3 regions of the Anaeromassilibacillus sp. SJQ-5 genome follow, and region 2 is predicted to be linked to each of the others. Evidence: predicted binding sites of a transcription regulator. Region 2 holds the regulator's gene; each other region holds the start of a gene.
The links. The regulator LexA, encoded in region 2, represses DNA repair genes until DNA is damaged. The targets are predictions, from matches to a motif close to CNAACANNTGTTNG.

Region 1: a site for LexA is predicted at 2,041-2,054, ahead of ACSAMM_RS10430 (putative DNA modification/repair radical SAM protein). Genes of this name have one in related genera too.
Region 3: a site for LexA is predicted at 1,768-1,781, ahead of uvrB (excinuclease ABC subunit UvrB). Genes of this name have one in related genera too.

Annotation. Positions count from the first base shown of each region.
Region 1 covers NZ_JBPJWQ010000001.1:2,445,129-2,449,579, forward strand. The annotation lists gene ACSAMM_RS10420 (hypothetical protein) at 1-1,052, opposite strand, end outside; gene rlmB (23S rRNA (guanosine(2251)-2'-O)-methyltransferase RlmB) at 1,084-1,884, opposite strand; gene ACSAMM_RS10430 (putative DNA modification/repair radical SAM protein) at 2,110-3,429, shown strand; gene ACSAMM_RS10435 (TIGR03915 family putative DNA repair protein) at 3,408-4,247, shown strand; gene ACSAMM_RS10440 (hypothetical protein) at 4,287-4,451, shown strand, end outside.
Region 2 covers NZ_JBPJWQ010000001.1:2,215,380-2,219,830, forward strand. The annotation lists gene ACSAMM_RS09470 (sugar phosphate isomerase/epimerase family protein) at 41-904, shown strand; gene cysK (cysteine synthase A) at 959-1,891, opposite strand; gene ACSAMM_RS09480 (2-thiouracil desulfurase family protein) at 2,315-2,767, opposite strand; gene lexA (transcriptional repressor LexA) at 2,767-3,351, opposite strand; gene ACSAMM_RS09490 (Gfo/Idh/MocA family oxidoreductase) at 3,831-4,451, shown strand, end outside.
Region 3 covers NZ_JBPJWQ010000001.1:1,173,295-1,177,745, reverse strand. The annotation lists gene uvrB (excinuclease ABC subunit UvrB) at 1-1,693, opposite strand, end outside; gene ACSAMM_RS04970 (cation-translocating P-type ATPase) at 2,238-4,451, shown strand, end outside.

The DNA.
Region 1 (4,451 bases), 230 kb from region 2:
AACAGCAGCATAAAGCCATGCAGGCCGATATAGAGATACGGATCCAGCGGCGGAGCGCCGGTGATATGCACCAGCAGGGACAGGGTGACCAGCACCGCCTCCAGGGAGAGGGTGAGGAACACGCTGATCCAGCCGGTGCGGCGGCGGTAATTCAGCTCGTTCTGCACGGCAGGGGTTTCCTCATACCGGCCGTAATCCTCCAGCTCCTCCTCCTCGTAAGTCACCGGCTCCTCGGCGGGGTCGTTGTCCTCTTCCTCGTCTCCGGCCAGCTTGAAATCCAGGCCATGCGTCTGCCGCTTCTTTTGAAATTCCTCGATTTTTTCCCGGCGGGTCTGCTCCAGCTGCTCCTCCAGGGTGGGGCCGTCGCTTTCCGCAGCCGAGGCGGGCGCCGGCCCCTCGGGAAGAACCGCGGCGGGTTCGGCGGGAGATTCGGCGGCGGGCGCCGGCGGCGGAGCCGGCGCTTCCGTCGGCGCGGAGACGGCCGGTTCCACGTAATCGTCCAGCTTCATCTGCCCTTCCATATCCTCGATGGGCGGGGCGGCCGCGTCTTTGGCGGGCTTTTTTGTCTTGGCCGGCGGCTCCTTTTGCGGCAGCTCGATGACCCGGGTGGCGCTGTCGGCCTTTTCGGGGGCGGACGGCGCGGCGGGCGACGGCTTGATCGGCTCGGCCGGGGCCGGCGGGACGGGGGCCGGCTTCTCCCGCCCTGCGGGAACCAGGGGGATCGGAACGGGAGGCAGTTCCTCCGTCCTCTCCACCGGCTGTTCGGGGGCGGCCAGCGCCTCCCATTCGTCCTCCCACTCCTGCTCCTTCTCCTTTTTTCTGGAAAAGAAAGAGAGAACCCGTTTTTTTCGGGGTTCCTCCTCCGGCTCTTCCCACGGCCCCGTCACGACGGGGGGAAGAGACTCCGGGGCCGGCCGCTCAGCGACGACGGCCGGGGCGGCGGGCGCCGCGGGCGCGGGTTCGGCCGGGCGGGATGGGGCGGGAACGTCCCGGCGCTGCTCCTTCAGCCGCCGGGCTTCCTCCAAAATATCGTCAATGTCATAGCGATCCATAGCCAACCTCCACTGTCTGTCCGGCAGCGGCCTATTTCGCCGCGAGCCCCTGCCTTTGCCTGGCCGCCTCATACAGCACGATGCCGCAGGCCACCGACGCGTTGAGCGATGTGATGTGTCCCCGCATGGGCAGGGATACGATGAAGTCACACTGTTCCTTCACCAGCCGGCTGATGCCCCGGCCCTCGGAGCCGACCACCACCGCCGCTGCGCCCTTCATGTCGACGGAACACCAGGTTTCGCCGTCCATGTCCAGTCCGTACACCCAGACGCCCCGCTTTTTCATCTCCCGCAAGGCATCGGTGATGTTGGACACCCGGGCCACCGGGACATATTCCACCGCACCGGCGGAAGCCTTGTACACCGCAGAGGTCAGGCCGGCGCTCCGCCGTTTGGGAATCACCACGCCGTGGACGCCCGCCGTCTCCGCCGTGCGGAGGATGGCCCCGAGATTGTGGGGATCCTCCAGCTCGTCGCAGACCACGAAAAAGGGCGGCTCCCCCTTGGCCTCGGCGGCGGCGAACAGCTCGTCGAGCGTCACCGTCTCCTTGCAGGCCGCCAGGGCCGCAATGCCCTGATGATTGGGGCCGCACAGGGCGTCCAGCTTGCGGGAATCCACCTCTTTGACCAGCAAGCCCTTGCGGCGGCACTGGGCCGCCAGGGCGCTGATACTGCCCGTCCGGTCGCCCTTGGCCAGCAGCACGCTGTCGATAGCGCGCCCCGCGCGCAGGGCCTCGGCCACGGCGTTGCGCCCCGCGATAATATCTTCCTGCGGCCGATCGGAAAAGGCCTCGTCCGCTGCCGGCGCGGGGCCGGTTTTTCTTTGTTCCATGCAGGGGATCCCCCATATCTATATAAGTATAGTTCAGTATACCACAATCTTCGACAAAATAAAAGACGGGAAACGCCCGAATACGCCCGGCTTTTTCTCCCCACGGTTGGTAATTTTCGGAATCATAAACCGGGAAAACCAGCGCAGAATAAATGCAGAACAAATGTTTGACAAAAACGAAAATATGTTCTATACTGAGAATACCATATCAGAGGAGGCCGGCATATGGATCTGATGGATAAGCTGCGCATTCTCACCGATTCCGCCAAATACGACGCGGCCTGTACCTCCAGCGGGTCCGACCGAGGCGGGCAGGCGGGGATGCTGGGCAGCGCGGTGGGGTTCGGCATTTGTCACAGCTTTGCGGCGGACGGGCGGTGCATCTCCCTGCTCAAGGTGCTGATGACCAACAGCTGTGTGTACGACTGCCAATACTGCGTCAACCGCTGCTCCAACGACGTGCCCCGCGCCGCCTTTACCCCGGAGGAGTTGGCGGGGCTGACCATCGAGTTTTACCGGCGCAATTACATCGAGGGGCTGTTTCTCAGCTCCGGAGTGCTGCGCAACCCCGATTACGCCATGGAGCAGATGTGCCGGGTACTGGAGCTGCTGCGGGGGCCCTACCGCTTCAATGGGTATATTCACGCCAAGGCCATCCCCGGCTGTTCACCCGAGCTGGTGGAGAAGCTGGGGCTGCTCTGCGACCGGATGAGCGTCAACATCGAGCTGCCCAGCGAGCGAAGCCTGAAGCAGCTGGCCCCCAACAAGAAAAAGGACGCGATCCTGGGGCCCATGTCCTCCATCCGCGACCGGCTGGCGCAGAACAAGCGGGAACTGGCCGTCTACCGCCACGCGCCGTCCTTTGCCCCGGCGGGGCAGAGCACCCAGATGATCATCGGCGCCACGCCGGACACGGATTATCAAATTCTGCGGCTGAGCGAGAGCCTATACAAAAAGTACACCCTCAAGCGGGTGTTTTACTCCGCTTATATCCCGGTGGGCACCAATGCGCTGCTGCCCCAGAACGTGCCGCCGCCCCTGCTGCGGGAGCACCGGCTGTACCAGACCGACTGGCTGCTGCGCTTCTACGGCTTCACGGTCAGCGAGCTGCTCGACGAAGAGCATCCCTCCCTCGACCCGCTGCTTGATCCCAAGTGCAACTGGGCTGTCAACCATCTGGAGCATTTCCCGGTGGAGGTCAACCGGGCGGATAAGGAAATGCTGCTGCGGGTGCCGGGTATCGGGGTGAAATCCGCTTTGAAAATTCTTACCGCCCGGCGGGCGGGCTCCCTCACCTTCGAGGGGCTCAAGAAGCTGGGGGTGGTGCTCAAGCGGGCGGTGTATTTCATCACCTGCAATGGAAAAATGATGCCGGGGGCCAAGTTCAGCCAATCCTTCATCTACCAGAACCTGACGGCCGACGTGCGCCTGAAACCGGGGGAACTGCCCCTCGGCCCCGCGCCGCAGCAGCTGTCCCTGTTTGACAACCCGGCGCTTCTGCCCGGACGGGAGGAGAGGATGGCATGTCTGACCGGTCAGCTGTAGCATATTTGTACGACGGCACCTTCGAGGGGCTGATGACCGCGGTGTTCGAGGCCTACGCCCACCGGCCCATGCCGGACGCTATCCGGGAAGCGGCGGGTTACCAGCCCCAATTCGGGGAACGGACGATGGACGTCGCCGTCGACGAAGCCAAAGCCGATCGGGTCATCGCGGGGATCCAAAAAGTCATGGGGCCGGACGCCTACGAGCGGGTTTGGACGGCCTTCCGATCCGAGCAGCGGGAACGGGGCCAGTGGATTTACGATTATGTTCGGCTGGGCATGGAGGCGGGCCGCCGCATCGATTTGATGCTGACCGACGACCGGGTGATTCGCCTGCACAAATGGAGCGGGTTGGTTTCCCTCGAAAGCGCCCGGTTCGTTCAGTTCGTCCGCTTTTCCCAGCGGGAGGGAGGCGTGTATTACGCGGGCATCGAGCCGGAATACGACGTGGTGGCGCTGATGATGCCCCATTTCGCCGACCGGCTGCGGACGCAGCCCTTCATTATCCACGACAAAAACCGGAATCTGTACGGGGTGTATGACACCAAGGAATGGTACATCACCTATGCCGACGAGGCGCACATCCCGGCCATCACGGACAAAGAAGCCGACTATCGGCGGCTTTGGAAGACGTTCTACGACACGGTGGCGATTCAGGAGCGCATCAACCCCCGCTGCCGGCGGCAGCATATGCCGAAAAAGTATTGGAAAAACATCACCGAGATGACCATGGGGACGACGGAGGAAACGGCTGCCGGAAAACGGGGCGCGCTTGCCGCAGAAAAGGCGGACGGGACGCTGCCGGCGCGCATAGAATAGCAAGGGGCCCCTCTACGATGGTGAGAGGAGGTTTCGCACATGGCTGCCGGCAAGTATCCCTCTTGTCTGCTCGGTTCCCGCGCGTGCAGGACGGGCTGGCTGAGGACGGTTATTTTCCTGCTGAGCGTCGCTTTGGCCCTCAATCTCGGGCTGCTGCTGGGCGTTCGGCTGTCCGCCGCCATACTGGACAGCGTCCCCGCTGCC
Region 2 (4,451 bases):
TATAAAGATTTGGGCTATAATTTTTGTGAGGTGATAGTGGATGAAAATTTCTACGGAAATCGGTTCCGCCGCTCGTCATGTAGGCGAAGAAAGGGCCGTCGAATACATCGCGAAGGCCGGCTTTGACGCCTGGGACTTTTCCATGTTCGAAATGTGCGGCTACGATTGGGGGACCAAGACGGCTCTGAAAAGCGATCACCCGCTGGCGGGCGGCGGCTATCTGTCCTTCGCCAGAAAGCTGAGGCGGGTGGGAGAGGACAACGGCATGGTGTGCAATCAGTCGCACGCGCCCTTCCCAAGCAGCTGCCGGGAAATCCGCTCCTATTTTCAGCGGGCCATCGAGTGCACCGCGGAGGCGGGGGGACAAATCTGCATCATCCATCCGGATAACGATCAATCGCCCGAGGAAAACGCGGACATGTACAGGGAGCTGCTGCCCTTTGCGAAAGGGTGCGGCGTCAAAATCGCCACCGAAAACATGTGGAACTGGAACGCGGAAAAGGACTGCTCCTCCTTCGCCGCCTGCGCCACGCCGGAGAGCTTTTGCGCGCATTTGCAGGCCGTGAACGACGATGCCTTCGTCGCGTGCCTCGATATCGGTCATGCCGAAATGAAGGGATCCGATACGTCGGCCGTCCAGATGATTCAGGCTTTGGGCGATAAGCTGCAGGCGCTGCATATCCACGACAACGATCAATGGCACGACGCGCATCAAATACCGTTTTCCATGAAAATCGATTTTGACGGGGTGGTTCGGGCGCTGAAGGCCATCGGCTATGCCGGGTATTTTACGCTGGAAGCCGATCAGTTCCTGCGCAATTATACCAGCGAGACGGTTTTCGAGGGCATCCGGCAGTTGGCGGACGCGGCCAAGAGGCTGGCCGCCATGTATGAGAGCCTATAAATGGACGTAAAAAAGTCCGGCAGAAAATTCTGCCGGGCTTTTTGTCACGGTGGCTCAGTCGAAGAACACCGGCATGGATAGGTACCGCTCCCCGGTGTCGGGCAGGAGGGCGACGATGGTTTTCCCCTCGTTCTCCGGCCGGCGAGCCAGCTGAATGGCGGCGGCCACCGCCGCGCCGGAGGAAATCCCCGCGAGCACGCCTTCCAGGTGGGCCACCCGGCGGGCGGCGGCGAAGGCCTCCTCGTTCCCGATGGTCAGGACTTCGTCGTAAATTCCCGTGTCCAGGGTATCGGGCACAAAGCCCGCCCCGATGCCCTGAATCTTATGCGGGCCGGCCGCGCCGCCGGACAGGACGGGGGAAGCGGCAGGCTCCACCGCCACCACGCGGACAGCCGGATTCTTCTCCTTTAGGAAAGCGCCCACGCCGCTGATGGTGCCGCCAGTGCCCACACCGGCGACAAAGATATCCACCCGGCCGTCGGTATCCTCCCAAATTTCCGGGCCGGTGGTCGCCTTATGCACTGCGGGATTGGCGGGATTGACAAACTGGCCCGGCAGGAAGGAGCCAGGTGTTTCGGCGGCCAGCTCCTCCGCCTTGGCGATGGCGCCGGGCATCCCCTTGGCCCCCTCGGTCAGCACCAGCTCCGCCCCGTAGGCGCGCAGCAGGTTGCGGCGCTCGACGCTCATGGTCTCCGGCATGGTAAGAATCACCCGGTAGCCCTTGGAGGCTGCCACGGCGGCCAGGCCGATGCCGGTATTACCGCTTGTGGGCTCGATGATAACCGAGCCCGGTCCCAGCAGGCCCCGGGCCTCCGCGTCCTCAATCATGGCCTTGGCAATCCGATCCTTGGCGCTACCCGCCGGGTTAAAGCTCTCCAGCTTGACCAGCAGGGACGCTTTGAGCTCCTCGGCCTCTTCCACGCGGGTCAACTCCAGCAGGGGGGTGCGGCCGATCAAATCGGTCATTTTGGTATACACACGGGACATCATCAACGCCTCCATATATTCATATAGGTTTAGTATGATTTATAGTATACACAGAATCCCTTTGTCTGTCAAGACCCTGGTTGTCCCTATTTCGCCCCGCCGGAGCGTTGCGCAAAAACAGCGGCCTTTTCGGCCGCTGTTTCAGCTTGTCGACGTTGTCGACAAGCTGCTGGACGGGGACGCCGGATCGCGGCGGCTCGTTAATACGAGCCTTACTCCCTCTGTCCCCGCCAGTCCCACCCCTGCTCTTGAAAGCCGGCGGAAACACGGGTGTTTCCGCCGGTTTTCGCCTATAAGGTGTGTTTGCGAGGCACATGTCCTCGCAAACACAAATCGGTAACCCGCCTCCGCTTTTTTCGTCTTCCGAATGGCGGATTTCCCTTTTTTGACGGCCTGAAACAGCGGCCTTTTCGGCCGCTGTTTTTATTCGGAACTCATCTTTTGCCAGTCGTCCTCGGTCAGCACCTCAACGCCATTGTCCATCAGGAGGCGGGCGGCGACGCCGGCGCCGGGGATTTTATGGCCGGAAAAGGTGCCGTCGTACACATGGCGGCAGCCGCAGGAGGGACTGTTCTCCTTAAGGATGGCCCGGCGGATCCCCAGCCGACGGCACAGCTCTAATACCTGACGCGCCCCCGCCTCATAGGCGGCGGTCACGTCCACACCCTCCCGGTTCAGCACCCGACCCGCCCGGATTTCCGCCGGGCAGCGGGGCGTGGGCAGGCCGCCCAGGCATTCGGGACAAACCGGAACGGCCCGGCCGCTCTCCGCCAGGAGGCGCAGGCCGGGGATATTGAACCCGCCGCCGTCATACCGCACCCTCTCGCCGCATAGGCAGGCGCTGACGACGAACTCCGGGCGCAGCTTCGTCTCCATCAGAAATACCGCAGCAGGGAAACGACCTTGCCGAGCACCACGGCCTCCTTGACGATAATCGGCTCGAACTCGTCGTTTTCCGGCTGGAGGCGGATGTGATCCTTTTCCACGAAAATGCGCTTGACCGTGGCCTCGTCCCCCACCAGGGCGACGACGATGTCGCCGTTTTCCGCCACCGGGGTTTTCTTGACAATCACCACGTCCCGATCGAAAATCCCCGCCTTGATCATGCTGGTGCCCGACACCCGCAGAGCAAACAGATCCCCCGGATTATACCCGCCGCCCGAATAGGGGACGTAATCCTCCACCTCTTCCACGGCCAGGATGGGCACGCCGGCGGTCACCTTGCCGAGCAGGGGCACGCGGGCCACGCTCTCCCCCGGCAGGCGGATGGCGCGGTTGAGGCCGCTTTTACGGGAAATATATCCCTCATCCTCGAGCACCTTCAGATACGCGTGGACGGTGGAGGTGGACTTGATACCAGCGGCGGCGCAGATTTCGCGCACGGTGGGGGGCAGGCCGTCCTGGGCCCGTTCCTTCAGAAAGGTCAGGATTTTCTGCTGCTTCTCATTGAGTGGTTTCATGGATAGGCGCCATCCTTTCATCTACCGGTTCTATACGGGGGGATCCCGCGGATTCTTTACTGCCAGTATAGCACATGTGTTCGACAATTGCAAACAAATGTTTGAATTTTCCGCAGTCCGGACAGTTCACAGGATCTTCACACGACTCTCAAAAAAAGCTTACAGTTTATTCATAGTCAATTCACACAAAGTTACGCAAATAAAACTATAATAACAATGTACTCAGAAGCAAGACGGAGCCGCACCGCTCTTGCCTCATCCAAAATGAGTACGTTCTACCCTCCTCAAAACACCCCTCTAACTTAGTAAAAACCCCGCCGCCGCAGGCGGGGTTTTTACTGCCCTTTTTTACCGTCTGCCGAGCAGGCGGTTTTTTATTAGGAAAATAGTTGTATGAAGACCTAAAAATAGCTGTTGCTCTTGTCCGCCAGATCCGATACTATGAAGACAGCAGATTCATATTAAAGGAGGTACTTTACATGGAAAAACTTCGCGTAGGCATCATCGGCTGCGGCGGCATCGCCAACGGCAAGCACATGCCCGCCCTGCGGTCGCAGGCGGACAAGGCCGACATGGTGGCGTTCTGCGACATCGTCGTGGAGCGGGCCGAAAAGGCGGCCAAGGAATTTGGCGCGCCGGGGGCCAAGGTGTACGAGAACTATCGGGAGCTGCTTGAGGACGGCAGCATCGACGTGGTGCATGTCTGCACCCCCAACCGCTCCCACTGTGAAATCACGGTGGCCGCGCTGGAGGCGGGCAAGCATGTGATGTGCGAGAAGCCCATGGCCAAGACCGCCGCCGACGCCCAGAAAATGCTGGACGCCGCCCGTAAGACCGGCAAAAAGCTGACCATCGGGTATCAGAACCGCTGCCGTCCGGACAGCCTGCTGATGAAAAAAGCGGTGGACGCCGGGGCGCTCGGTGACATCTATTTCGCCAAGGCCCACGCCATCCGCCGGCGCGCCGTCCCGACCTGGGGTGTGTTCCTCAACGAGTACGAGCAGGGCGGCGGCCCCCTCATCGACATCGGCACCCACGCCCTCGACCTGACCCTGTGGATGATGGACAACTACAAGCCCAAGGCGGTGCTGGGCTCCACC
Region 3 (4,451 bases), 1.0 Mb from region 2:
TGGAGGGTGTCACCTGATCGGCATACATAATAACCTGTCCCTGCGCATTGCGGGCCGCCCGGCCGATGGTCTGCACCAGGCTGGTTTCCGAGCGCAGAAATCCTTCCTTGTCCGCGTCCAGGATGGCCACCAGCGAGACCTCCGGAATATCCAGGCCCTCCCGCAGTAGGTTGATACCGACCAGGACATCGAATTCGCCCAGCCGCAAATCCCGAATAATCTCCATACGTTCCATGGTGTCGATATCGTGATGCATATAGCGAATTCGGATACCGTTATTTTCCAGGAAGGTTGTGAGATCCTCCGCCATCTTTTTGGTCAGCGTGGTGACCAGCACGCGTTCCTTTCGCCCGGCCCGCTGCCGAATTTCCTCCATCAGATCGTCTATCTGCCCTTCAACCGGCTTGACGATCACCTCGGGGTCCACCAACCCGGTGGGACGAATCACCTGCTCCACGATCTGGGCGCTCTTCTGTCGTTCCAAATCGCCCGGCGTCGCGCTGACAAAAACGACCTGGTTGACCCGATCGTAAAACTCGTCGAAATTCAGCGGCCGGTTGTCAAAGGCGCTGGGCAGCCGGAACCCGTAGTCCACCAAGCTCCTCTTTCGCGCATAATCGCCGCCGAACATGCCGCGTACCTGGGGCAGCATGACATGGGACTCGTCCACAAACAAAAGGTAGTCCTTGGGGAAATAATCCAGCAGCGTAAACGGCGTGGAGCCGGCGGGCCGGCCGGCCAAAACGCGGGAATAGTTCTCAACACCCTTGCACACGCCGATTTCCTGCAGCATCTCGATATCGTAACGCGTGCGCTGCAAAATACGCTGCGCCTCCAGCAGCTTTCCCTCCTGCTTGAACCACTCAACCCGTTCCTGCAGCTCCTGCTCGATATTCTGAATCGCGTCCTGCATTTTTTCCGGCGGTACGATGTAATGGGAGGCCGGGTAAATCGCCACATGGTTGACGACACCCTTCAGCTCGCCGGTCAGCGGATGGATTTCGCTGATACGGTCTATCTCATCCCCAAAAAACTCCACACGGATGACCGTTTCGCTGGAGCCGCTGGTGAAAATCTCCACCACGTCTCCCCTGACCCGGAATTTGTTGCGGATAAAATTGATGTCGTTGCGCTCATATTGCAGCTCGACCAGCTTGGCGAGCAAATCGTCCCGCTTTTTTCGCATGCCCGGCCGCAGCGAAATCACCATGCTGCGGTAGTCGATCGGGTCGCCCAAACTGTAAATGCAGGACACGCTGGCCACAATGATCACGTCTCGTCTCTCCGACAGAGCGGACGTGGCCGAATGCCGCAGCTTATCGATTTCGTCATTGATGGCGGAATCCTTCTCAATATAAGTGTCCGTGGAGGCAATATACGCCTCCGGCTGATAATAATCGTAATAGCTGACGAAATATTCGACCGAGGACTCGGGGAAAAACTCGCGAAATTCGCTGCACAGCTGGGCGGCGAGCGTCTTATTGTGGGCCAAAACCAGGGTAGGTTTTTGCACCTGCTGAATAATATTGGCCATAGTAAATGTTTTGCCGGAACCCGTTACGCCCAGCAGAGTCTGCTCTTTGTCCCCTCTTTTGATTCCCTCCACCAGCTTGGCAATCGCTTCCGGCTGGTCTCCCGTGGGTTTATAAGGGGCCACCAATTTAAACAATTCCCGCTCAGTTTTTTCACTCATCACACGAATCCTCATGACGGCTTCTATCAGCCGCTTATTGACACGAATGCCGCTTGGGACACGGCAATCAGATTAGAACAAACGTTTCTGTTATTCTACCTCTTTCGGCCTGCTTTGTCAATCTTTTTAGCAGGTCCGGATAGCGCAATTTTTCAGACGAAGAGTATCTCCTTGTTTGGACAACACTAGGTATGCCCAGTTTTGCCGCTTTCTTCACGAAAAATCAAAATCACCAGTTCACTGGTGGTTTCGTTTGTTTCGCTTATTCGAGACGATACGGTACGCGATATAATTCCCGTTTATAAATTGTTTACCATTCCGCCCTTGACAGGGATTTCCAAACCTGTTAGACTATTGTTTACACAAAAGGGAGTAGTTACAAGCTTCGTTGTCAACAACTCGATTCTTCGGAATCTGGCAATGAACGCCGAATATCGGTAACAAGACTTTTGGATGGCTTCTCCGCCCTGCGCGGAGGCTGTCTGAAAGTCTTTTTTATTTGGTCGGTTTCTGCTCATACTACTCTCGTATAAGGAGGATGCATATGCCTACGTATTATAACCGCTCCGGCGAGGACGTCCTGCGGCAGCTTCACTCGTCTCCCAAAGGACTGACCGAGGAGCAAGCCCGGCAAATCGCACTGGAAAGCGGCCCCAATGCCTTGACAGAGGGTAAAAAGAAGGGCGTCGTCCGGATTTTTCTGGAGCAGTTCAAGGATTTGCTGGTGCTCATTCTGATCATCGCCGCCGTGGTGTCCCTGCTGTCCGGCCATGGAGAGAGCACCTTTGTTATCTTCGCCGTCATCCTGCTCAATGCCGTGCTGGGCACCGTCCAGTATTTCAAGGCGGAAAAATCCCTGGCCAGCCTGAAGGCCATGTCCTCCCCGTCCGCCAAGGTACTGCGCGGCGGCGTCAAGCTGGAAATACCCTCCCGGGAGGTGGTGCCCGGCGATATCGTCCTGCTCGAGGCCGGGGATCTGGTGGTGGCCGATGGGCGGATACTGGAGAACTATTCGTTGAAGGTCAACGAAAGCTCCCTGACCGGCGAATCGGAAGGGGTGGATAAAAGCGCCGAAATCCTCTCCGGCGACACCGTGGCCTTGGGGGATCAGAAAAACATGGTGTTCTCCGGCTCCCTCGTCACCTACGGCCGGGCCACCGTGGTCATCACCGCCACCGGCATGCGGTCGGAGCTCGGTAAAATCGCCTCCCTGATGAACCAGACCCAGCAGCGCAAAACCCCTCTGCAGCAGAGCCTGGACAATTTCAGCAAAAAACTAGCCCTGATCATCCTGGTGATCTGCGCGCTGGTCTTCGGCCTGTCTATGTACCGCGAAGCCTCCTTCCTCGATTCTCTGATGTTTGCCGTGGCCCTGGCCGTGGCGGCTATTCCCGAGGCTCTCAGCTCCATTGTCACTATCGTCCTGGCCCTGGGTACCCAGAAAATGGCCCGGCAAAACGCCATCATCAAGGATTTGAAAGCGGTGGAAAGCCTGGGTTCCGTCTCGGTTATCTGCTCGGATAAGACCGGTACCCTCACCCAGAACCGCATGTGCATCCAGCAGATATATGCCGACGGCGTTCTCCTGGACGGCCGGGATCTCGACCTGGCCAATCCCGCACAGCGGCTGCTGCTGAAAACCGCCGTACTGGCCAGCGATGCCACCGACGTGGATGGCGTGGCCATCGGTGACCCGACGGAAATCGCCCTGGTGCAGCTGGCCGACGTTTTCGGCGTGGAGGAGGTTTCCTACCGGGAACAGCATCCCCGCTTGGGCGAAATCGCCTTTGATTCCGACCGCAAGCTAATGAGCACGCTTCACGATGTGGATGGCGTTCCCACCCTGATGACCAAGGGCGCCATCGACGTGCTGCTGTCCCGCTCCACCCGCCTGCTCACCGCGCAGGGAACCCGTCCTCTCACCGAGTCGGATCGGCAGGTCATTCTCGGGGTGAACACGGATCTCTCGGAAAACGGCCTGCGGGTGCTGGCCTTCGCCTGCCGGGAACTGGACGCGCCCCGTCAGCCCACCTTGGAGGATGAAACGGATTTTACCTTCATCGGCCTCATCTCCATGATTGACCCGCCACGGCCCGAATCCGTCCAGGCGGTGGCCGACGCCCGGCGGGGCGGCATCCGCACCGTTATGATCACCGGTGATCATAAGGTGACCGCCACCGCCATCGCCCGGCAGATTGGGATTTTCGACGACGGGGATCTGGCGGTAGACGGTGTGGAACTGGACGCTATGCCGGACAGCGAACTGGATGAAAAGCTGCCCCGCATCGCGGTCTACGCCCGTGTCTCCCCCGAGCATAAAATCCGCATCGTTTCCGCCTGGCAGCGCCGCGGCTGCATCGTCTCCATGACCGGCGACGGCGTCAACGACGCGCCCGCCCTGAAAAAGGCCGACATCGGCGTGGCCATGGGTATCACCGGCACTGAGGTGAGCAAGGACGCCGCCTCCATGATTTTAGCGGACGATAATTTCGCCACCATTGTCAAGGCTGTGGTCAACGGCCGCAGCGTTTTCACCAACATCAAAAACGCCATCACCTTCCTGCTTTCCGGCAACACGGCGGGCATCCTGTGCGTACTATATACCTCCCTGCTGGCCCTGCCCGTCCCCTTCGCCCCGGTGCATCTGCTGTTTATCAACCTCCTCACCGATAGTCTGCCCGCTATCGCCCTGGGGATGGAGCCCGCCCGGGACGGCCTGCTCGAACAGAAGCCCCGGGATCCCAAGGAGCCGATTCTC